Regions from separate parts of the Thermanaerosceptrum fracticalcis genome, predicted to be linked through region 1. Evidence: riboswitches for the same ligand, from Rfam matches in the RefSeq annotation. Region 1 holds a riboswitch; each other region holds the start of a gene.
What was found. A riboswitch is a leader RNA that binds a small molecule or an ion and turns the genes downstream of it on or off. The one in region 1 is predicted to bind lysine.
Positions count from the first base shown of each region.

Region 1 (8,427 bases):
TTACTATCAATGTGGACTGGGGCGAAGATGTTCTGCCGGGTATGCTGGCAGCCCTTCGCAGCAAAAATATTAAAGCATCCTTTTTTATCACAGGAAGATTTGCCAGGAAGTTTCCGGAGATAGTGCAGCAGATTGCCAAAGAAGGACATGAAATCGGTAATCATGGGTACTCTCATCCCCATGCCGATAAACTTAGCCTTGAACAAAACAAGAAAGAAATAAGGGATACGGAAAAAGTATTGCAGGACTTGGGTATCACCGTGAGTAAAATTTTTGCTCCACCCTATGGTGAACATAAGCCCCACGTGGTTGCTGCCGCAGAAGCTTTGGGTTATAAGACCATTATGTGGACGGCTGATACAGTGGACTGGCAAAATCCTTCAGCGGAAGTAATCAAACATAGGGTCCTTTCCAAGGCTGATAACGGTGTCATTGTGTTAATGCATCCTAAAAAATGTACCCTTGATGCCTTGCCGGCCCTGATTGATGCCTTAAAAGATAAAGGTTTTACCCTTAAAACGGTTAGTGAAATATTACAATAGCATCATCTTTATTTTCTAAGCTGATAGGCCATACTAAAGGCAAAGACAGACAGACAAGGTGAGATCATGTTGAAAAAGGCCTTTCTCATTCTCAGTATCAGTTTTTGCTTATTCCTTCCCTTAGAAGCAAGAGGTGAAGGGCCCGTTGTCTATGCCAAATCCGCTATACTTCTCGATGGCAGAACAGGAAAAATTCTTTTTCAAAAGGACTGTTTTAAGCCAATGCCGCCTGCCAGTACGACGAAAATCTTAACAACTATTCTGGCCCTGGAGACAGGAAATACCGAAGAAATTGTCGAAGTAAGCTTTAGGGCTGCCTCGACTGGTGAAGCAGCTCTGGGGCTTGTTGAGGGTGACAAAATTCGTCTCCTGGAGCTTATTCATGGTGCCCTGATCAGGTCTGGCAATGACAGCTGTGTAGCTATTGCGGAAGAAATAGCCCCCAGTGTCGAGGAATTTGTGGGTTTAATGAATCTCAAAGCAAAAACCATAGGGGCTTTGCAAACAGATTTTTATAACCCTCATGGTTTACCACACCCTAAGCATCTTACCACGGCTTATGATTTAGCTTTAATAACACGATATGCCCTTGAAAACCCAATCTTTGCCGACATAGTAAAAAAAAAGTATTATCACGTACACTGGGAAAGTCCCAGGCGCACGCAATTTATCAAGAATACAAATTATTTGTTATGGACTTATCCCTTAGCCACAGGCGTCAAAACCGGTACCACGTTTAAAGCGGGTAAGTGTCTGGTAGCCTCAGCCGAATATAAAGGTCGTGAAGTGATTGCCGTAGTATTAAATACGAAAGACCGATTTGGCGATGCTAAAAGGTTATTAGAATATGGCTTACGGCAGCTAACCGGCGATTAAATCTTGCAAATAAAGGGGTTTTTCTATGCATACCAACGATTTTGTCAAAATACAATTGGATAACGGCGTCCGCATCGTTACAGAGAAAGTACCGGTCGTGAGGTCAGTAGCCCTTGGCATTTGGGTAGGGGCGGGCTCCCGCCATGAAAATGAAAAAATAGCCGGTATTTCTCATTTTATCGAGCACCTGATGTTTAAAGGAACGGAAAACCGTTCCGCCTCCGACATTGCGGAAGCTTTAGATGCAGTAGGTGGACAGCTTAACGCCTTTACCACCAAAGAATTTACCTGTTATTACGCCAAAATATTGGACGAACATTTTGATTTAGCCCTCGATGTGCTGAGCGATATGTTTTTTAACTCCACGTTTACGGAAAAAGCCATTGAGAAAGAACGGGGAGTCATTGAAGAAGAAATAAAGATGTACGAGGACACCCCTGATGAACTGATTCATGATTTATTTGTGCAAACAGCCTGGCCCGACCATCCTCTGGGTAAACCTATACTGGGTACCGTCAATTCCCTGGAAGCGATTACACGCAATGATATCATCAACTATATGGACAAGCATTATACGGCAAATAACATTGTGGTTGCCGTAGCGGGCAATATCGACCATCAAACTGTGCAAAACAAGATTGCCAGGATTTTTGCAAAAATTAAACCCGCCAAAAAACCGGAGGGGCTGGTTCCGCCGAGAAGTACCCATGCCGATACATCCAACATTTCCAGGGATACGGGACAGGTCCAGATCTGTTTGGGAACGGCCGGTTTACCCCAGGGTGACGAAAGAATATACAGCGTTTATATCTTAAATAATGTATTAGGCGGCGGTTTATCCTCACGCCTGGTACAGTCTATCCGTGAGGAAAGAGGACTGGCCTATTCTGTCTATAGTTATCACTCGGCCTTTTGTGATACGGGACTATTCACCTTTTATGCCGGCACAAGCCCTGCGAAATACGATGAAGTTATCAGGCTGTTAATCAAGGAAGTTTCAGATATTATGGAAAATGGTATCACGGAAAGGGAACTGCGGCGAACCCAAGAACAAATAAAAGGCAACTTATACTTGGGATTAGAAAGTGTGAGCAGCCGTATGACCAGAATCGGCCGTACTGAACTATGCCTCAATAGAATCATTACACCCGAAGAAGTAGTAAAAAGAATATCTGCTGTGACCTTGGAAGACGTAAAATCCATTGCCAACACTTTGTTTAACAATTATCATTTTACCTTAAGTACCATAGGTCCTTTGGAAAAACCGGTAAACTTGCATAATTTTCTCAGGTAAGGCCGGGGAGGAGAAGAGAAGTTGGAAAAGGATAAACTGAAGGCCATTTTTGCACAACAGGCTAACTTTGACCAAAAAGTGATAGAAGGACGTAAGCTTAATTTTGACCTGGAAACATGGTTACAAAAAGAATGTATGGCCATTAATGTAGAAGTTGCAGAACTGCTCAATGAAATCAACTATAAATGGTGGAAAAATCGTAAAGAAATCGACTTAGAGGCAGTAAAAGAGGAACTGGTGGATATTTTACATTTTCTCATCAGCATGTGTATTAAAACGGGCATGACTGCCGACGAACTTTATGCCAGGTATATGGACAAAAATAAAGAAAATCACCGCAGGCAGGACGGAACGTCCACTAAAACCGGATATGAAATGAAGAAGTAAGGATAAACTCCTTACTTCTTTCTTTTTCTATCATTATGAGAGGCTAGTTTGCATAATATTCTAAATAGAGGAGGGGATGTTTATGTTGATTAAGGGGATACTAGCCTTAATTCTCATTGGTCTTGTGGCCTGGGCTGTACGCACAAGAGTGAGGCTTAAAAAGACCCGCGGTGTGGAGAATGTGGAAAGTACGGTAGCCTCACCGGCCTCTATCGCTTTAGGTGAACTGGTGGCCATCGCCGGGGGGATTTATCTGTCACTGGTACTGCTTACCTCTTTCCTAAAACTGTCACTACCGGAAAAAGTGTGTATCTATGATAACCTCTTAATTGATCCATTGGCACTGGCAGCTATTGTTATTGCCATCTTACAACCGCTGTTTTTAAGTTTGCTGCGCAGATTTAGGTAGATCGCTAAACTTGAATGGAGTGAGATTCGTGAACAATGTCAGACTAACTGACCTGATCGGGAAAGATATTGTCAATATCCAAAACGGAGCCAGGCTGGGGACGGTAGCCGATTCCGACTTAGTCATTCACGCGGAAACCGGCAACATTGAATCCATTATTTTACCAAGCAAAGGCGGCCTTTTAAATCTTTGGGATAAAAATAATCTTACCATACCCTGGGAAGCCGTTCGTAAAATCGGTTCTGAGGTTATTATCGTGGAGCTGGATGAATCCCATATGCGTTATAAAAAATATCCCTATTAGAAAAATTTTACCACCACAAAAATTTTACCACCATCATTGACATATTTTACATATTAGTATACAATACACAATAAAATTGAATAAGATACCTCACTCAAAAAGAGTGGGGTAGGGGCGCGGATTGTCAAGAGTAAGCCGGGGAGTGGGGACACTATGAACCGGTGGAAAGGGGCATCCGCCGAAGTGTAGATGACTATCCAGGTCTCTATGCTGGGGTTGCATTGAAGAAATGCAGAACTGTCATCTGGTAAGGGCCCGTTACCAGGTGGAGCACTATCTCACTACGGGCAGAGGAAGGAGGTACTATAGCTTTTTACAGCTAGAGGTAGACCCTTTAGCTGTTTTTTCGTTTTCTCTTCATAAGGGAGGCACACAATATTGCTGTCCGCATATACTGCTGTTAGTTGAGTATCTATTTGATAATTAGGTCCTCATCGATGAGCACCTAATTATTTGCTCAATAAAATAATTTAGAGGAAAGGTAAGGTGGCTTGCATGAGCATGATTAAAGCAGTAGTAGTAGGCGCCTGTGGCAAGATGGGGCAGGAGATTATCAAGGGGATATCTAAAACTGACGATATACAGCTTGTCGGTGCGTGTGATGTGCAAAATGTGGGTAAAGAAATCGGTGAATTAACTGGTTTGAAACCATTGGGGGTCCAAGTTAATGATGATCTTCTGTCCATTATCGAAACAGCACAACCCGATGTCATTATCGACTTTACCCATAAAGAAGCTGCCAAAAAGAATATTACCCTTGCCTTAAAGCAGGGTATTGCTGTTGTGGTGGGGACCACTGGATTTTCTAAAGAAGAAATGAGTGAGATTGACAGCTTGGCTCAAGCCAGCAGTACAGGGGCTTTTTTGGCACCTAATTTCTCCCTGGGTGCTGTCATTATGATGAAATGGGCGAGAGATGCTGCCAGGTATTTCTCCCAGGCTGAAATTATTGAATATCACAATGACAAAAAAGTTGATAGCCCCTCGGGCACAGCCATTGCTACAGCTTGTGCCATGAGATATACCAATTCTCCCATATGCGAAACCGTGCAAATGGATAACTGCAGCCGGGGTGGACAATTTTACGGTGTAAACATTCATAGTGTCCGTTTAAAGAGCCTGGTGGCCCATCAAGAAGTATTATTTGCCGGTATAGGTGAACTCTTGACTATACGTCACGATTCATTTTCGAGAGAGTCCTTTATTCCTGGCATTCTTTTGGCCGTCAGAAAGGTGAAATGCCTGAGGGGGCTGAAAATCGGGCTGGAAAATATCCTGGATTAATTGCTTTTACGCGACGGCTCCTCATCGATGAGAAGTTTAGCAATATCGAATAATTCATATTGTTATTTATAACCATAATATTTATTGATGTTCACGTGGCGTAGACAATTGTCCTTGACGTATACACGAAGGGTGATACAATAGTAGTTAAATATCAAAACCTATATAAGATTTGCCAGGAGCCGGACTTCGGCATACGTCAATCTTTCGGGAAAGCTTCAAAAATACTTAATAAATGGAGGTATGCAAAAATGAAGAAATTGAACATAGCAGTTGTTGGCGCCACCGGTGCTGTAGGTACTGAAATATTAAAAATTTTAGAAACAAGACCTTATATACAACATATAAAATTGTTCGCTACAGAGCGTTCTAAAGGCACAAGAATTCGCTTTCAAGGCAAAGAACATCAGGTTGAAACTATCAACAGCCAGGCTTTTAAGGGAGTGGACGTGGCACTGTTCGCCGGCGGGAAAGCCAGTCAGGAGTACGCCACTGAAGCCCTCCGGCAAGGTGCAGTAGTCATCGACAATAGCAGCACCTACCGTTTACATGATGATGTTCCCCTGGTGATACCTGAAGTAAATCCCCATGCTCTAAATAACCACAAAGGGCTTATTGCCAATCCTAATTGCTCAACGATTATTATGTGCATGGCCCTAAAACCCATCCATAATATCTCACCGATAAAACGCATCATTGTCTCCACTTATCAGGCAGTTTCCGGAGCAGGAAAAGAAGCCATTGATGAATTATATGAACAGATAAATGATTCCTCCAACATTCAGCCCAAAGTATTTCCCCATCAAATCGCTTATAATTTGATCCCTCATATTGATGTCTTCCAGGATAATGGCTTCACCAAAGAGGAAATGAAAATGGTAAAAGAAACCCATAAAATTTTCGATGACAAAAACATTGCCATCACGGCCACAACCGTACGGGTTCCGGTCATTAGAAGCCACTCTGAATCTATTTATATTGAAACAGAGGAAAAAATACCGCTGCCCCTTGTGCGAAAAGTTCTGGCGGATAGTCCAGGTGTCATCCTAATGGATGAACCTGATAAGAACATCTATCCCATGCCCCTTAAGGCTTCAGACCACGATGAAGTATTTGTGGGCCGCCTAAGAGAGGATATCTATAATCCCCGGGGCTTAAACATGTGGGTTGTGGGTGATCAACTGCGCAAAGGGGCAGCCACCAATGCAGTACAAATTCTTGATGAGTTGCTAAAACGAAACCTGCTTTACAGCAGCCATTACCTCTGCGGATAATATATTTGATTATACGCTGAAAGAGATGCTATGAGCCTGTGCTTACAGCATCTCTTTTGCTTTTTGCACCACAGGCACAAGTGCAACTAAGGCTTCCAACAGCGTTACACTTGTTGGAAGTCAAGTTTTCTTTGTATGAGAAGGAATTATTTGGGTGATAATAGAAAGGAAGATAGTTGCACGGTGTCTCTTGTACCCGCGTCTAAAATATCTTATAATACACATGTAAGATAGGGGACGGTTTGGTTTATCTTATGAATGATAAAACCTTCTGTATGGGACGGATAGGAGAAGGTTTTTTTTTATGCAATAGCAAAAAGGAGGTCTGCAATGCCAGAAAACGACAATAAGCTTCTCTTGATACCACTGGGTGGTTTGGGAGAAATAGGTAATAACATGATGGTCCTGCGTTACAACAACGAAATCATCGTTGTGGACGCCGGTCTCATGTTTCCGGAAGATGAAATGCTGGGAATTGATATCGTCATTCCCGATACCACTTATCTCATAGAAAATAAAGAAATGATAAAAGCAATCATCTTAACTCACGGACATGAAGACCATATCGGAGCCATGCCCTATGTCTTAAAAGAGATAAATGTTCCTGTGTACGGAACAAAACTAACTTTAGGCCTGTTACAGGCCAAATTAAAAGAAAACAATGTAGCAAATGCAAAACTTATCCCTATTCGTCCCAGGGAATCTGTAAAATTAGGTGCGTACTTTACCGCCGAATTTTTTAAGGTAAGCCACAGTATACCTGACGCCATTGGCTCCGCTTTTTACACACCAGAAGGTATAGTACTGCACACCGGTGATTTTAAATTAGACCAAACTCCCGTCGATGGTGCTGTCACCGACTTCACACGTATCGCCGAATTAAGCCAAAAAGGAATTCTAGTCATGCTATCCGACAGTACCAACGTGGAAAGACCCGGCTTTACCATGTCCGAACGTGTCGTTGGGCAAACTTTTGAAGAAACTTTTCGCCAGGCAAAAGAAAGAATTATCGTTGCCACTTTTGCCTCCAATGTCCACCGTATCCAACAAGCCATTAATGCAGCTTACAAGTACAACAAAAAAATTGCCATCGCCGGACGAAGCATGGTAAACGTGGTCAGCATTGCCCAGGAAACAGGTTATCTGGATATTCCCGACGATACCTTAATTGAGCTGGATGATATTTCTTCCTATCCGCGCAATAGAGTTGTGGTCCTCACCACGGGAAGCCAAGGGGAGCCCATGTCGGCCCTGACACGTATAGCTATGTCTGACCACCGCAGGGTGGAAATCGTACCCGGTGACACCGTGATCATCTCGGCCACTCCCATACCTGGTAATGAAAAACTGGTGGCCAGAACAATTAACCAGCTTTTCCGCCAGGGTGCGGAAGTTATTTATGAATCAGTAAGCGGGATCCATGTTTCAGGTCACGCCAGCCAGGAAGAATTAAAATTAATGCTAAACTTTGTAAAACCTAAATTCTTTGTTCCTGTTCACGGCGAGTACCGTCATCTTGTTAAACATTCCCATTTGGCCCAGGCCGTAGGTATTCCCAAAGAAAACATCTTTGTGGTTGAAAACGGCCAGGTTCTGGAATTTGCCCAGCAAAAAGGAACAATTGCCGGCAGAGTGACAGCAGGGAGAGTTTTGATTGACGGGCTGGGAGTTGGCGACGTTGGCAACATTGTGTTACGTGACAGAAAACAGCTTTCCCAGGACGGTATTTTGATTGTCGTTGTCACAATCAATAAGGAAGAAAATCTGGTTGTCGCCGGTCCTGATATTGTCTCCCGGGGTTTTGTCTATGTAAGAGAATCGGAAGAATTAATGGAAGAAGCCAAAGAAAAAGTTAAAGGTGTACTGGACAAGTGTTTTGAAAAACGGATAACCGACTGGACCACCTTGAAGTCACAAATCCGAGATACTTTAGGTAAATATCTCTACGAGAAAATGAGACGTCGCCCTATGATCATCCCTATCATCATGGAAGTTTAGGAAGATGCGTCCTCCGGGACGCATCTTTTCTTTTATTAATACACATCCTAGTTTTAGCC
Region 1 is NZ_CP045798.1:939,199-947,625, reverse strand. It holds gene BR63_RS04975 (polysaccharide deacetylase family protein) at 1-542, shown strand, start outside; gene BR63_RS04970 (D-alanyl-D-alanine carboxypeptidase family protein) at 609-1,418, shown strand; gene BR63_RS04965 (M16 family metallopeptidase) at 1,444-2,712, shown strand; gene BR63_RS04960 (dUTPase) at 2,734-3,099, shown strand; gene BR63_RS04955 (hypothetical protein) at 3,182-3,508, shown strand; gene BR63_RS04950 (YlmC/YmxH family sporulation protein) at 3,537-3,812, shown strand; lysine riboswitch at 3,914-4,096, shown strand; gene dapB (4-hydroxy-tetrahydrodipicolinate reductase) at 4,308-5,096, shown strand; gene BR63_RS04940 (aspartate-semialdehyde dehydrogenase) at 5,348-6,370, shown strand; gene BR63_RS04935 (ribonuclease J) at 6,701-8,368, shown strand.

Region 2 (8,377 bases), 1.6 Mb from region 1:
TAATTGATGATATTGTTGCGGTACCGGAGGGCAAAGTGTGTACAAGTATCCTGGAGCTCTACAATGAAAATGCCATAGTTGTGGAACCGGCGGGGGCTCTTCCCGTTGCCGCCCTGGATTTTTACAAAGAGCAGATTAAGGGGAAAAATGTTGTTTGTATCATCAGCGGGGGGAACAATGACATCGAAAGGATGCAGGAAATTAAGGAAAGATCTCTGCTTTACGAAGGTTTAAAACATTATTTCATTATCAATTTCCCCCAACGGCCCGGAGCCTTGAAGGAATTCGTCGTGGAAGTCCTGGGTCCTCGTGATGACATCACCCGTTTTGAATATACCAAAGTAAACAATAAAGAAGAAGGTCCCACCCTGGTGGGGATTGAACTGAACAAAAAAGAAGATTATGATTTGCTCATCGAAAGGATGAAACAGAAAGGTATCCGGTATACAGTCATCAATGAAAGCCCGGAATTATTCAACCTGCTCATTTGATTTGTATGGTGCCTGACACTAAGTTATTGTTGTGTCATTTTTGTTAGACATTGATCTAAACTTCGGTCCGGCAGCCAGCAAAGCTAATCGGAATTAGTAAAGATATCGTATTTAGAGCATGATTAAGGTGATTAATGCGACAACCGAGAACCGTCCCCGTTGTCGCACCAAATATTTACCAAAACAAGGGAGGATAAAATACCCAGGAAGTAGAATAAGGGAGTAAACAACCTCTTTAAGTGGAGCGTGCGCATGGGCAAAGTTATCAGGGACCCTATTCACAACATTATCGAAGTAGAAGACGATGTCCTGGAACTTATCGATACGTATGCCTTTCAGCGGCTGAGAAGAATCAGGCAATTGGGCGTAGCCTGGCTGGTCTACCCATCGGCAGAACACAGCCGTTTCGCCCACTCACTGGGCGTGTATGAAATGTCAAAGAGGGTCATCCGGGCCCTCAAAAGAAACAGCAGTCATTTTACTTTGAACAAAGATGAGGAGAAACTGATTACCACGGCGGCCCTGCTTCACGATATCGGACATGGGCCCTTCAGCCATATGCTGGAGGGTGCCATCAAAAATTTGGGCGGACATTTTGAACATGAGGAAATGTCCACAAGGATTATTCTGGAATGCCGGGAAATAAACACAAGGCTGCAAAGATTTGGTACAGATTTCCCCGCAAGGGTCTGCCAGGTCCTGCAAAAGAAGTATCCCAGTACCCATGTAGCCTCCGTTATTTCCAGCCAGTTTGATGCCGACAGAATTGATTACCTTTTGAGAGACTCCTATATGACAGGAGCCAATTATGGAAAATTTGATGTTGACTGGCTCTTACGAAATATTAGTATTGAAACGGCCACTTTTCCCTCGGTCAAAGGACAAACCGTGGTGGGGATCAATCATAAAAAAGGCTTGAATGTCTTGGAACAGTACCTGCTGGGCAGGCACTATATGTACATTCATGTGTACTACCACAAGGTAATTCGCTCATTTGAAGCCATCGTCAATAACCTCATCAAGAGAATATTGGAGAAAGAACATAAAAAGCTGGCCGGATATAAGGTCATAGAAGCTTTATTCAACTCTACCATAAGTATTGAGGATTATTTACAGCTAGATGATTTTGTAATGATGTCCTGGTTTAATGAATGGTATAATAAGGTGAAGGACCCGGTTTTACATAAACTCCTGGAATATCTTTTCTGCCGTGTACCCCTCAAGGTAGTTTTTCCTCCCCAAGAGCCCATAGCCTATTACAAAAAGAGGGAAGAAATTCTGGCCCAATACTCCAGTGAAGATGAAAAGAAATATTTCTTTTATGAGGATAGCTCCAAAAATGTAGCCTACAAAGATTTATACACCACCCGGGATGTGTTGGAAGAGATCTTTGTCTGCAAGGAGAAAGATGAGATTATACCTTTATCGGCCCTGGAAGACAGCATCATTGTCCAAGCCTCCAATGCGCTGAAAAAGGATACAATTCGCTGGTATATCAAACCTTAAATATCTTGGTGAAGGAGGGGATAGAGTATGCTTGAGAACATCTTTGCCCTACGTGATGTTATCAGCATGTGTGGGGGGAAAATCAGAGGGAGAAAGAAAATACAAAAGATTATTTACATACTGCAAGAGCTTTCAGACCCGCCCTTGAAGCCTTATCAGTTTAAGTGGAATTATTACGGCGTTTATTCCGAGGAATTGGCCAATGACCTAAGCGTAGGAGAATCATTTGGTATTCTCAAGGAAAACGAGGAAGAAGAATATGGCTATAGGACTTATATTATTGAGGCTGTTGATTCCTCCAATCCCACCCGGCTTTGCCGTGATCAGAACCTAAAAAGTATTGTCCAATACCTTTCCCAGCAAGAGACCAGGGTATTGGAGGTTCTCAGTTCCATCATCTTCTTTAAGAACGAAGGTTTAGACGGTGAGGAACTTAAGGGTAAGCTCCACACCTTTAAGGGCCACCTGGCAGCTTTTTTTGACCAAGCCTTTGCAGCTTATGACGAATTATTTCAGATTTTGCATTGAGTGAATAGATATAAGCTCTGTGCCCTCGGAGTGGAGGGACACAGAGCTTTTGCTTTAAGTCGTTTTCTTGACTTGAATAACCTGTTGCGCTATATTTGGCATAAAAGAGAAGAACCATCTTCAGGAAAGGAGATAACCCTGTGAAATTCAGAGTCTCAGCGGTTCAATATCACCTGCATACCATCAAGCGTTTTCAAGATTTTGCCCGGCAGGTGGAGCATTATGTAAAAACAGCCCAGGAGTTCGGGGCTGAATTTGTCTTGTTTCCTGAATTTTTTACTACCCAGCTTTTGTCAATAGGCGATAAAAAAGGCAGAGCCTTGAGTATTCAAGAATTGCCGGAGTTTACGGACCAGTATTATTCACTTTTTACAGGGCTGGCCAGAAGCACCGGAATGCATATTATCGGGGGAACCCACGTCATCAGGGAGGGTGGTAAGTTGTATAATACGGCTCATCTTTTTTACCCCGATGGCCGGGTGGCTGTTCAGCCCAAACTTCATATGACCCCTACGGAGATAAAGGAGTGGGGAATTACACCGGGAGATGAACTTCATGTCTTTGACACAGAGAAGGGTAGAATAGCCCTTTTGACCTGTTATGATATTGAATTCCCCGAAATTGTGAGAATGGTACGGGCCCGGGGTGCCGATGTCATCTTTTGCCCATCCTGCACCGATGACCGCCATGGTTTTTATCGCGTAAGATATACCAGCCATGCGCGGGCCATAGAGAACCAGGTCTATGTGGTGACAACAGGTACAGTAGGGAGTCTTCCCACGGTGGATTTTATGAGGGCCAATTTCGGGCAGGCAGCCGTCATTACACCCAATGATATTCCCTTTCCTCCTCATGGCCTGTTAGCCGAAGGGGAGATTAACGACGATATGATTATTACAGCAGACCTGGATTTAGCATTACTCTACCAGGTTAGAGAAGCCGGCTCTGTTACCACCTGGCGGGACCGCCGTACCGATTTGTATCCTGATTGGAACTGAATTAAGCCGGGGGTTGGAGGTGAAAAGGTGCATGTTTTACAAAGAACTTTATTTCTTTGACGGGGACCGTACGGTCCAAGGGGTTATCCGTTCTTACCGGGAAAAAGATTTTCCCGGCTTAATCCGTATCCAGCAGGAAAGCTTTCCTCCTCCTTTTCCTGCCGAACTCTGGTGGAATGAGGAGCAGTTATATAATCACATCACTTTGTTCCCCGAAGGAGCTTTGTGTGCGGAAGTGGAAGGCACCCTGGCCGGTTCCATGACGGGTTTAATTGTCAAACTGGACCACAACCATACCCATCATACCTGGAGCGAGATTACGGATAACGGTTACATTCGAAACCACGACCCCAACGGAGATACTCTTTACGTGGTGGATATCTGTATCAGGCCTGCCTATCGTAAACTGGGATTAGGGAAATGGCTCATGCAGTCCATGTATGAAGTGGTAGTGTATAAAGGATTGCGCCGCTTGCTGGGTGGCGGTAGAATTCCCGGCTATCATCGCGTAGCCCAGGAGATGACGGCAGAACAGTATCTGGAAGCCGTCGTAAGAGGGGAATTAAAGGACCCTGTTATCACTTTTCTCCTGCACTGCGGCAGAGTGCCTGTGGCTTTAGTTTCCAATTATCTGGAGGATGAAGAATCCCATCACTATGGGGTTTTGATGGAATGGAAAAATCCCTTTTTGCGACAAGAGAACCGTCCCCCTTGTCGCATAAGCCAAAAAAAACGGCTGCAAACCTTTTAAGGGTGGCAGTCGTTTTTTCTCGTTTTTTGTTCTCTTAGAAGGATACGGCTTTTTTCTCCTTTAGTAACTCCATTTCTACTATCTGATGGAGCTCGTCCAAGATTGCCAAATTTATTTCCAGGCTTAACCCGTCCACGGTCATCTCCCGCTTTTTGCTGCAGCCGTCAATGGCTCCCTCTTTCACCAGGGCAGCTAACAAATCCTTTTCCATTTTCCTGTCGTGGAGAAGGTTCTTTCCGGAAAGCAGGGAAAGGGCGGCTGTGAGGCCGTGGCCTCCCCAGTTGGAGACCCCCGTTACCAGCACATAATCGGCCCTGGTAACCGCGCAGATCTGGGTACCGTTAGAAACAGAGTTTTGAATAATGTCGGCTATTTTCCCCATACCCAGTTCATTGCCCCCGTCCCCTACTGCAGCGGTAGGAATACCAAGCTCCGCCGCTTTAGTAAAGAGGGGATCGGTATTTGGTATAAGATAGGTTAAATCTTCTCCTCGCATGGAGTAAAAGCGTCCATCCCGGGCCCGTCCGGGGCGCTCGATGGCTACAATCATGGATGGCCGGTATTTATTGATCAAATCTACACAGAAAATTTCGGCCCCGTCATAAGGGACGACTTCAAGGGGTGAGGAAAGGCCCTTAAGAGTGGAGCCCGCCTCTAATAAGGGACTGGAGTATTGATCTGTGATCAGAACAGCATTTTTACCCAATTCCTCCAAAGCTCCTGCCAAAGAGAGGGCGCCCAGCGGACCATCTGTTTCTCCTATAAGAGTGTCTTTTATGCCAAAGCCTGTAACAATAAGTACTGTTGTACTGTCCATCAGCTTTTCCGCGGCCCTGGCCAGGTCTCCGGGAATGAGAGCAGCTTTTCCCAGCCCTCGCCCGCCTAAATCTTGGCAGATAAGTTCCTCAATTTTGGTGAAGTCTGATTTACGCAAGTGCCGCAACTCCTTGTATTTTTTTCCAACAAACAGTTATTATCTATATATAATGGTTGAACACGGCAAAGGGTTGATATAATACAGTATACTTGTTGCACAATTTAGGAGAATTAGGTACTGATCACTGACCGGATCGTCGACATATTTTCTACGATTTTCCTGGTAACCTCCGGGCGGTTCATGGTATAGATGTGGATACCGTCCACACCCCAGGAGAGCAGGTCGATGATCTGCTCCGTAGCATAGGCGATACCCGCCTCTTTTAGTGCTTCCGGATTATGCTCATACCGCTCCATAATCCTGATAAACTTTTTGGTCAAAGAAGCTTTGCAGAGAGAAGTGATACGTTCGATCTGTTTTCGGTTCAGGACCGGCATAATCCCTGCAGTAACGGGTACGTTGATACGGGCCCTTGCCATATGATCCAAAAATTCATAAAAAATTTCATTATCAAAGAAGAGCTGGGTGATTAAGAAGTCCACACCCGTATCTACCTTTTGTTTTAGATAGCTTAAATCTTTTTCGATATCATCACACTCCAGGTGCCCTTCGGGGTAGCAGGCTGCACCCACAGAGAAGCTGCCGAGGCTCTGGATGTGAAGGATAAGGTCTTTGGCGTACTGGTAATGGAGAGGGTCGGGAAACTTAAAATCAGGATCCTGGGGTAAGTCGCCCCTTAGTGCCAGGATGTTTTCTATACCATTGTCTTTGAGGCTATTAAGGATGCCCTCGATTTCCTGTTTGGTGGCGGCGATGCAGGTGAGGTGGGCCAGGGCTTCCAGGCCGTACTTGTGTTTAATCAGGGACGCTATCTCTACTGTCCTGTTGGTTGTGCTGCCGCCAGCCCCATAGGTAACACTGATAAAATCGGGTTTTAAATCCTTTAGGCCCTCGATGGTGTTGTAAATGGTTTCAATAGGACTATCTTTTTTGGGAGGAAATATTTCAAAAGAAATCACAGGTTTCTTAGTTGCAAAAATATCTTTGATCAACATGGCGGCACCTCCGGAAGTTTATATATAGGAAAGGGGACACACCTGCTGAAGAGCGGGCAGTTCCTTGGAGACAGGAATGTCCCCAACGTGGTGAAAGGGGACACACCTGCTGAAGAGCGGGCAGTTCCTTGGAGACAGGAATGTCCCCAGTTTAATTGTGATGAATTGTAATATATTTATCAGGTGCTGTCAATATAAGCCACCACATTTTGCCATAATATTTGAACCTCAATGCCGTCAAAATATATCTATTGACAGACTTCGAGCTCTGTTGCACAATAGAATAAATTAATGGTAGAGGCGCGGCATATTATGAGTACGTATCGGGAGCAGGCCGGCGATGACGGGTACGGAAAGGAATGGCCGCCGAAGTGAAGGTTTTCAGGCCGGGGACCTTTGCTGGGCTTGTGTTGAATAAGCACAAGACTGTCACCCAATATTTTTTGGGTGGAGCGCTATTTCGTACAGCAGGGCAGGGGCAGACCTTTGCCTTATGAAGCAGCTTGCGGGAAGTGCTCGTAAGCTGCTTTTTTGTTTATATAGATGAAAAATATAGAGGAGGAAATTTACGTGGCCGAGAAAAAGTTGCCTTTTACCAAAGCACAGCTGGAAGAGATTATTAAAGAGCACCCTACTCCCTTTCATATCTATGATGAAAAAGCCATCAGGGAAAATGCCAGAAGACTGATTCAAGCCTTTGCCTGGGCCCCCGCCTTTAAAGAATATTTTGCCGTGAAAGCTACCCCTAATCCCTATATCCTGAAGATCTTGCGGGAGGAAGGCTTCGGCGCCGACTGCAGTTCCCTGGCAGAGCTGGTCCTGGCCGAAAAGGCAGGCATAGTAGGAGAGAATATCGTCTTTACCTCAAACGACACACCGGCCGTGGAATACCAGAAAGCCTTTGAACTGGGGGCCATTATCAACCTCGATGATATCAGTCACATCGACTACCTGGAGAAGCATGTAGGAATTCCTGAAATCATTTCCTTCCGTTATAATCCCGGCCCTCTGCGTGAGGGTGGGAACTCAATCATCGGCAATCCCGAAGAAGCCAAATACGGCCTTACCCGGAAACAGATCTTTGAAGCCTATAAAATCATGAAAGAAAAGGGTGTCAAACGTTTCGGCATCCATACCATGGTGATTTCCAATGAACTGGATCCCAACTATTTTATCGAAACCGCCAATATGATGTTTGATCTGATCATCGAACTTTATCGTACCCTGGATATTCGCATTGAACTGGTAAATTTCGGCGGCGGCATCGGTATACCCTACCGGCCTGAACAGGAAGTGGTAGACCTGGAGTACATTGGCCGGGGGATTAGGAAGGCCTATGAGGAGAAGATCGTGGCCAACGGCCTGCACCCCCTGAAACTGGCCATGGAATGCGGCCGCATGATCACCGGGCCTTATGGCTACCTGGTGGCTATGGTCCTCCACAAAAAAGAGATTTACAAGAATTATGTAGGGCTGGATGCCTGCATGGCCAACCTTATGCGTCCCGGTATGTACGGCGCTTACCATCACATCACCGTAGTAGGGAAAGAAGACTGGCCTTTGGACCATACCTATGATGTCACCGGCAGTCTCTGTGAGAATAACGATAAGTTTGCCATTGACCGCCCTCTGCCCAGGATCGATATCGGGGATATTGTGGTTATCCACGATACCGGTGCCCACGGGCACGCCATGGGCTTCAATTACAACGGCAAACTGCGTTCTGCCGAACTGCTCCTAAAACCCGACGGCAGTGTAGAATTGATCCGTCGGGCGGAGACCCTGGAAGATCTCTTCCAGACCCTGGATTTTTCCAGGCTGTAATTAAATTATCCAGCAAAAAATCAGGCCGGAGGAGACTTCGGCCTTCCAACTTTCATCCTGAAAAATTAAAGGAATGATTGGTATGAAGTTTAGCTTCCCCAGGAAATCTATTACATATTTGTCACGGTTTTATGACAACAATTTGTCATTGACAAGTTAGCAAAAGATATTGTTATAACAGGGAGATTTTTATATTGTTATTTTATACATACAGAGCTGAAGAGTACGGCTGTTGTTTTAACAGAGTTTGAGCTGAATCTTAAATATATAAAAATTTAGTCGAGATATGACATGTTATATCAGAAAAATTCGAAAAAAAAATAAAGGAAAAATTTATAATCCAACGA
Region 2 is NZ_CP045798.1:2,531,896-2,540,272, reverse strand. It holds gene ilvA (threonine ammonia-lyase IlvA) at 1-491, shown strand, start outside; gene BR63_RS12895 (HD domain-containing protein) at 744-1,997, shown strand; gene BR63_RS12890 (hypothetical protein) at 2,025-2,525, shown strand; gene BR63_RS12885 (carbon-nitrogen hydrolase family protein) at 2,666-3,523, shown strand; gene BR63_RS12880 (GNAT family N-acetyltransferase) at 3,555-4,274, shown strand; gene BR63_RS12875 (DUF4392 domain-containing protein) at 4,309-5,208, opposite strand; gene metF (methylenetetrahydrofolate reductase [NAD(P)H]) at 5,322-6,206, opposite strand; lysine riboswitch at 6,494-6,672, shown strand; gene BR63_RS12865 (diaminopimelate decarboxylase family protein) at 6,777-8,030, shown strand.
Region 2: it holds a riboswitch for lysine, as region 1 does, so the genes downstream of both, BR63_RS12865 (diaminopimelate decarboxylase family protein) here and dapB (4-hydroxy-tetrahydrodipicolinate reductase) in region 1, are expected to answer to the same signal.

Region 3 (8,427 bases), 1.2 Mb from region 1:
TGAAAAAATACCTGAAAGCTGCCGGTTTTTCCGATGCCGATATTAAAGCCATGGATGAGCAAAAGCTCCTTGAGATTCTACCCCAGGAAGAAATAGCTCGCAATGTAGCCCGTATGCGTAACCTTTCCGTGGATTTCCGCAAGATGGGTAGTTGGGTAAGACGTGCACAGCTTAACAGGCTTGTCAATTTCTTAAACCCCTCAATCCAAGGGACAGTAAACGTAGGCCGGTTACTGGCTAAGCACCCCTGGCGTACCATAGCCAAAGGGCTGTTGTATATTACTATTCCCACCTTATTTAACTTGTGGCTCACCCGGGAGAACGAAAATTACCGGGAACTACCCTGGTGGCGCCGGGATTTCTTCTGGAATATACCCCTTGGGGACCCAAAAACTACACGCTGGTTTTTCCCGGTGCCGAGGCCGTGGGAGCTTGGGATTATGTTTGGGGCTATTCCGGAAAGGTTGCTGGATAAATACCTAAAGGATAATCCTAATGCCTGGAAGGAGTTTGCACAGACCATTAATCAAGCCCTGGTCCCTGAGATCATTCCATCTGCCATTGAACCCTTCTACCGCGACGCAACCGGTAGAGATTGGCGCGGTAATCCGATTTTAAGCGAATCGGACAAACGGGTTTCACCGGAGTTGCAGTATAACGAATACACCAGTATTCTTGTGCGAAAGATCAGTGAGGGACTTGCAGATGTGCCGGGAATACCGGAAGCATTTAAGTCGCCCAAACGGCTGCAGCGGCTTATAGAAGGGTATACCGGTACTTTAGGCCGGGTGTTCCTGGAATCCATTGATATGACTTTCGGAGGCAAGCCTGGTATTCCGGTCCTGGGAGGGCTTTCTCAAGGTTTTGTGGCAGATGCGTACCGGCAACCCCAGTCGGTGAGTGATTTTTATGATTATAAGAAGCAGGTGGAAACTCAGGTGGCTGATTACAGGCGCTTGCACGAAGGGCAGAAGTTGCCTGGGGAATTGGCTGCAGTCAATAATGTCTTTAATGCAGCCTCTCAGGCTATAGATGTCCTGGAGGATGCGCTGCACTTTATCGAGAAGTCGGATAGGCCTAATAAGACCCTGGAAGCTGCAGCAGTACGGTCTGACATGATTGATATTGTTCGAGCTGTGAATAAGTTTTACGAAGAAAATTTTTTAAGAAAATAGACTAAATAGGCGGTAATATTTTGTCGAACATCCCACAAATTTGTCGAATTATGGCATGATAAAAGAGGGAGATGCGATAAGGGATTACCCCTGCCAAGGGGGGCTTTTAGCCTCCCTAATTTTTTAGAAAGAAGGTGTTGGAGTTGTTTAAAGATGTATTGCCTGGAAAATGGTATTATTCTTTGATTGAGCGCATGTTGAAGAAGAAGGCCGTTTCCGGCTATCCGGACAACACTTTCAAGCCGGAGGAATTAATCAAAAGGGCAGAAGTATTATCTTTCATCGAGAAGGCCCAAACCCACGAGTACGAGCTTATTCCTCCTTTGCTGCCGTCTGTGGTAACTGTAAGGGCAAAATTAAAGGATGGACGCACTTCGCTTGGAAGTGGTATCGTCCTTGACAAAGACGGATACATAGCAACTAACTGTCATGTCGTATTAGATGGTCTTGACCCTTCTCAGGAAATAAATGTTATCCTTGATTCTTTGCCGGCCAACATTAATGCGAAGGTCCTTTACGGCGACTTAGGCCAGGATATAGCCATCTTAAAAATTGCTGCCGACTCAGGGCTGCTAATGCCGGTAGAGTTCCCGGATGAGCCAGTAAAGCTCTTGGACAAGGTTTTCTGTATTGGGAACCCCTTGGGCTTTACTGATACTGTGAGCGCGGGGATTGTATCCTGCAGCAAGCGGGTGATTGGTGGAAACGAATGGATTCAAACTGATGCCGCGATTAACCCCGGAAATAGCGGTGGGGGAGCGTTTAATGTAAAAGGGCAATTCATAGGATTGCCAACATTCATAATTGTGTGGGCCGATGAGCAAAAGACTATTCCCGTATCTAATATCGGGTTCATATCTCCTTATTACAAAGTGGCCCATGTATATCAGCAAGCTAAAAGCGGCAAAGTGGCTTTTGCTGGTGAACAAGTTCGCGAAATAGTCTTTGCTAATCTCTTTTAAGGGAGGTGGAGACATGGCCCACGAAGTTTGTATGCATGAAAAGGATTGGGGTATACACCAAAATAAACTTGAAAATCTGGAGAAATGTACAGAGAAACTCAAGGTCCGTCAGGACGAAGCTGATAAAAGAATGGACGACTTTGAAAAGGCCCAGGTGACGAAGGCCGACTTCAAAGAGTTTAGAACCGACATGATGAAATTGGGTGCATGGGCCGTGTTTTTCTTAATAGCGGGGCAGATATTGGTTGGATGGCTTTCTAAGATTGGAGTGATTCAATAATGAGCGGCCACAATTTTTCTTATCCAGTCCAAGGCGGAGTTATTACTTCCGATTACGGATTACGTTTTCACCCTATTGAAAAAGTTCAGAAGTTCCATACAGGTATAGATATTGCGGCTCCTACCGGTACTCCTGTTTATGCGGCTGCAGACGGCAGGGTGAAATCTGCTGGAAACAGCGGTGGGGCATACGGGATTCGTGTTATCTTATCCCATGACGGAACGGCAGAAACATACTATAGCCATTTATCTAAGGTTCACGTAAGAGCTGGGCAAAGAGTTACGAGAGGCCAATTGATTGGAGAAATAGGGACAAGTGGTAAAAGCACAGGTCCCCATCTCCACTTTGATATCAAGTTGTATGGTGCATATGTAGATCCTCTGGCCATGATTGGCTTGTCCGGTTATAAAGTTATCGCCGGTTCCGTGGACGGGGAGCGCCTGGAAGTACTTCGTCGCGTAGCTGACGGCAAAGTGTTTGTGGAGGCTAGAAAGCCTTTGGAAATGGCCGGTGCTGCTGTGAATTGGCACAATGAGGATGAGTTTTTAGAGATCATTACACTGGCGGGAAAGGGAAAGGAGGCGTAATTCATGGACGGTGCTTTGGTTACGGTTAATTGGTCTTTGGTTGGGGTGGTTGTTTTTTTGGCTATTGTCGTGGAAAGGGCTGTGGAAATAATATTCAAGGCTGCGCCGCGCTTGCAGAAGCTCAGCAACGATTATGTTGTATGGCAGATTGTTGTTGCCTTTGTTTTCTCTGTAGTGATTTCTTACGGGGCGAGCCTGGATATGTTTGTAATTATCAATGTTCCTTTTAAGATTCCTTTTGTTGGTGTTTTATTAGTGGCAATATTTATGGCCGGTGGTTCCCTTGGAGTACATACGTTGTTTAGCCTGGTAGAAAGCTTCAAGGAAACACAAAAAGCCATTGCTGGCAAGGCCAAGCAGGATATTGAATTGGCCAAAAAATACTAAAAGAGGGGAGGTGGGAATGACGAGGGCCCCCATGCTACCCATGCAAAAAAATTTAATACTTTTTCTTTCCCTTAGTTTTTCCTATATCTAGTGTGTAAAATTGGGGCGCATGATCACTTAGCTTTCCTGCTTCTCTACTCGGGACGGATGAGACACAATGTGTGACCGTCGAACACATTGGTGGGGGCCTATAAAAAGGGGATAGTTGGCTTGCCGGTAGAGAGGCATAATACAAACGAAAAGGGATGTTACCGAAAAGGGATCGCATTATCGCGGTCCTTTTTTCGTGGTCTAGTAACAAAGGGTGAAAGTTAGGGTTTTTAAGAGTATTAGTTCACCTCCACCAAAATTTAAATAAAAACATACACCGGCTAGGTGTGTGTTTTTTGATTTTATAAGCCACTTTTTAAAATATCCATATTATAGCAAATGATTAACTGGAAATAGGATATAATATAAACCAACAAGATAATAGCTAGAGGTGAATTAATCAGATGACTAACGGCGCCTTCATGGGTTTTGGAAACAATAATGAAAAACTAATAAACAGATATAGTCTGGCAGAAGAAATTTTTAACAGTATAAGTCATGGTATCGGTGCTCTATTTAGTATCGCTGCCCTGGTCATACTCGTTGCTTTTGCAAGTATCCGTGGTGATGTATGGCGAATAGTAAGTTTTAGCATCTACGGTTTTACATTGTTTTTCCTCTACTTATCTTCCACCCTCTATCATAGTGTTTTTCATGAGAAGTCTAAGAGAGTGTTAAGAGTTTTTGACCATATTTCTATTTACTTACTGATAGCCGGCAGCTACACGCCAGTTACACTTGTATCTATGCGAGGCACTTGGGGTTGGACGATTTTCGGCATTATTTGGGCTCTAGCCATAGGAGGAATCATTCTCAAAGTTGTCAATCTGGAGAAAATGAAATATTTTTCTATCGGCCTATATGTCATTATGGGATGGCTAATTATGATAGCTGTTAAGCCTATGTTAGAGATGATACCTCAAGGATTATTTACCTGGTTATTAACAGGTGGCTTGATGTATACCTTTGGTGTAATCTTTTATTTATGGAAAAGGATACCGTTTAATCATGGGATATGGCATTTGTTTGTTTTGGGTGGGAGTACAGTTCATTACTTAGGATTCTTATTTTATTTAGCTTTGTAATGATGCCTTGGCATTGTTTACCTTGGACGTTATCGGTACCTACTGTGGCTCCTTTTACATTAATTTAAAGCCATTCTTGTTAATAATTTTCATACAAACGTCTAACACCGCAGGGTCGTACAAAATCCCTCTATTTTGTGAAATTTCTTCTAATGCCTTATCTATATCTAGAATCGGTTGAGCCATATAGACTTTGTAATTCCTAGGAATCATAAATTCCTGTGGTATACCACCGGTATTTGTACATAACAGATTCTTTACCATAAGAAGCATAGAATACTAAATAACCGCTAAAAGTAATTATTATTAACATAACAGAATCGAATCATTATTGAAATTGTCTAAACTTGGCAGGAATTCTAAATTAATTGTTGAATCATTATTTGATTGAGATAGTCGATGATAGCGTATTACTCGGAACTATTAGCGTAGGAGTAGCCTGTTTCCCGGAAGACGGGGCTACAGGTGAAAAAACTTCTTAGGGCAGCTGGTGCCGCTATGTACCGGGCCAAGGAAGCTGGCCGGGACCTGTTCTACTTTTTAAGGAGGTAGAAAAGTAAGTGTCAACAGAAAAAAAGGTTTTGATTGTAGAAGATTCCAACATAGTTCGCCTGGAAGTAAAGCGAACCCTGGAACAGTACGGCGTAAAAGTATTGGAATTAGTCAATGCAGAGGACCTCTTTCGTTTCCCAAAACGCTATCAGGAGGTAAACTTGATTATCCTGGATATCACCCTACCAGGGATGGATGGCCTTACTGCCCTGGAAAGGATGCGTTCCGAGCAAGCGTGGGCCTACCTGCCGGTCATTATACTTACAGGTCGTGCAGATCGGGTCACCGTGCAAAGGGCTTTAAAAGCTGGTGCCGTTAACTACATCCGGAAGCCTTTTACCAAAGAAGGTTTACTGGAACGGGTAGAGGGCGTCCTTGGACCCTTGGTTCCCCCTGAGGATAACAGGGAGGCTTGGACCGAGGCCGAATTAGAAGAGCAGGTCCGCAATGAGGTCAAACGGGCCCAGCGTGGCGGTAGCTTACTCTCTTTACTAGAGATTAGGATGCCGGATGAAATGCGGAGCTTACCCCACTTAAAAGAACTTGTCAACCTCCGGAATAAAGTGAAGGAGCAATTGAGAGAAATAGACTCCGTATTCCTTACCAGGAAACGCAATCTGCTGCTGGTTTTACCGCTTACTGGTGCTGAAGGAGCAGCAGTGGTAACAGAAAAATTTCGCAAGTGGTTTACTGAGCAAGGGATCCAGAAAATAGATTTAGCCCTAGTGACTTTTCCAAAAGACGGTGTTAATGAACAAGAACTCCTAAATAATTTGGGAAAAAAACTGTCTGGCTAATGCGAGTACATTACGCTGCATATCTAAAAATTAAGGATCTACCATTAATAAATGCGGCAGTAGTGCTGACTGGGCCTGCCAGTGAGAGGGTGTTGCTCCTGAAGCCGAATTGTATGCGGTCAAGGTATTAAATGCAGCGGGCTCTGGGTATATTTCCGATATTATTGAAGGACTTAATGAGTTTTGATTGACGTGTAATTTTAATTCATGCTATAATGTGCAAAAACCTAATATTTTTTACCTCACTCCCAAGAGTGAGGTAGGGGTCGCGAATCGCCAAGAGTAATCCAGGGAGTGTGGCAACGAGGAACTGGACCAAAGGGGCGTTCGCCGAAGTGTGGAAGACCGGCCAAGGTTTCACGCTGGGACTGCATTGAAGAAGTGCAGGACTGTCATCTGATATGAGCCCGTTATCAGATGGAGCACTATCTCACCAGGGGCAGGGAAGGGGGGTAACCAGAGCGGTTACGCTAAAGGTTAATGCCTTTAGCTTTTTTTGTAGTCATTTCTTAATCTGTAGAAGGTTATTTCAAGTGACTCCCTTTGCACCTTTAACTTTTTTATGCATATACTGCTTCTAGTTGCAGGGTCAGAAGCAGGAAGGGGGTCCTCATCGATGAGTATCTAAGGATAATTCGAATTTATATGAAAGGTTGGGTTAATGCTGGCTAGTTAAGAAAAGGGGCAGCAACAAGGACGGTATAAATTTTTGACGATGACAAAGAGAGAAGTAATTAATGCTATAGAAGGAGAGGAGCTGTTATTTAATGAGTAAATTTCCCCGAATGATTACGGCTATGGTGACACCTTTTAAAGATGATTTAAGCGTGGATTATGAGGGTGCACAAAAGTTAGCTCTGTACCTCATCGAATCGGGTAATGACGGTCTTGTTATTGCAGGAACTACTGGGGAATCTCCTACCTTATCTCTAAAAGAAAAATTAAGTCTCTTTACTGCTGTTAAAGAGGCCGTCGGAAACAAGGGGCAGATTATTGCCGGTACAGGGTCTAATTCCACGGCGGACAGTATTTACCTGACACAGGAGGCCGAGAAAATCGGTGTGGACGGGATTATGGCTGTTGTACCTTATTATAATAAACCTAACCAGGAGGGTATGTACCAGCATTTTAAGGCCATAGCGACTGAAACCTCACTTCCCGTCATGTTATATAATGTCCCCGGAAGAACCGGGACAAATTTATTGCCAGAAACTGTGGCCAGACTTGCAGGCATAGGGAACATTGTAGCCTTGAAAGAAGCTGCGGGGAATCTTGACCAGGTCTCCACCCTAAAGACTCTTCTCCCGGAAGATTTCTTAATTTTTAGCGGAGACGACAGCTTAACTCTTCCCATGTTATCTGTAGGTGCTTATGGTGTGGTAAGCGTAGCAGGCCATCTTATAGGAAATTCCCTTAAAAAAATGATTGATTCATACATGAGCGGTGATGTTCATCAGGCTAGAGTTATTCACCAGCAGCTTTTTCCTCTTTTTAGGGCAATTTTTGTGACGACTAACCCTATTCCTGTGAAGAAAGCTTTATCTCTTTTGGGGTTACCTTCAGGTAAGCTGCGCCTCCCTCTGGTTGAAGCTTCAGCAAAAGAAACGGAAACCATAACAGAAGCTTTAACTAAGCTAAATCTTATTTAATTTATTTCGTTTAGAGAGATGCTCTTGGGGTTTAATGCAATAAGTACGCTGGCGGAAGAATCGAAAGGTCCTACGAAGATCGTTGGAAAGGCCGCTATGATTTAGGATCTATTGCAGGAAAATTCGCAGGTTTTAATCGTTGTCAACATTAACTGTACCTTCCATTAGGAAAGAAATGAGCGCTTCACAAAACCACCTCTCAGGATGGAAGCTGTTGAGGTGGTTTTGTGTGTTTAGGACATTCAAAAAAAGGGAAATGATGTTGGCGACATTGGGGACGGTTCGTGTATAAACTGGATGAATGTATTTACTCTTCGGAAATATGACTCTTTGGAAGATTTGGGAGTTTCTTTGAGTTCATAGCACATATCGATCTCTTGCTCATAGTGATTCATGGTTTACCTCCTGATTTTTTAGATGTTTTGCGTGTTACACTTCTATTGCATCAAAAACAGGAGCGTGGCTTTTGGAATATTTTAAATTTTAAACCAGAAAAGACGGAAGACGTAGTATTGGATGGATCTGGGGTGAGAATATGCGACAACGAGAACCGTCCCCTTTGTCGCAGCACACTAAGGTAATTTCTTATGAAAAACCTCTTGACAATTATAGTAATTGTTACTATTATTAATATATAAACATTAAGAATTTCTTAATATACAAGGAGGAATTACAATGAAAAAATTTATGTGCAGTGTATGTGGTTACGTACATACAGGGGAGTTTGCGCCTGAGAAATGCCCCCAATGCGGTGCTGTAGCTGAGAAATTTACTGAAAAAGCAGAAGGTAGAGATTTAAATTGGGCTGATGAGCATAAAATTGGTGTTGCTAAGGGCTTAGATCCTGAAGTTGTGCAAGCTTT
Region 3 is NZ_CP045798.1:2,182,106-2,190,532, reverse strand. It holds gene BR63_RS11215 (LPD38 domain-containing protein) at 1-1,175, shown strand, start outside; gene BR63_RS11210 (trypsin-like peptidase domain-containing protein) at 1,319-2,137, shown strand; gene BR63_RS11205 (hypothetical protein) at 2,151-2,417, shown strand; gene BR63_RS11200 (M23 family metallopeptidase) at 2,417-3,004, shown strand; gene BR63_RS11195 (hypothetical protein) at 3,008-3,391, shown strand; gene trhA (PAQR family membrane homeostasis protein TrhA) at 3,886-4,566, shown strand; gene BR63_RS11180 (response regulator) at 5,127-5,915, shown strand; lysine riboswitch at 6,168-6,351, shown strand; gene dapA (4-hydroxy-tetrahydrodipicolinate synthase) at 6,683-7,564, shown strand; gene BR63_RS11170 (NADH peroxidase) at 8,240-8,427, shown strand, end outside.
Region 3: it holds a riboswitch for lysine, as region 1 does, so the genes downstream of both, dapA (4-hydroxy-tetrahydrodipicolinate synthase) here and dapB (4-hydroxy-tetrahydrodipicolinate reductase) in region 1, are expected to answer to the same signal.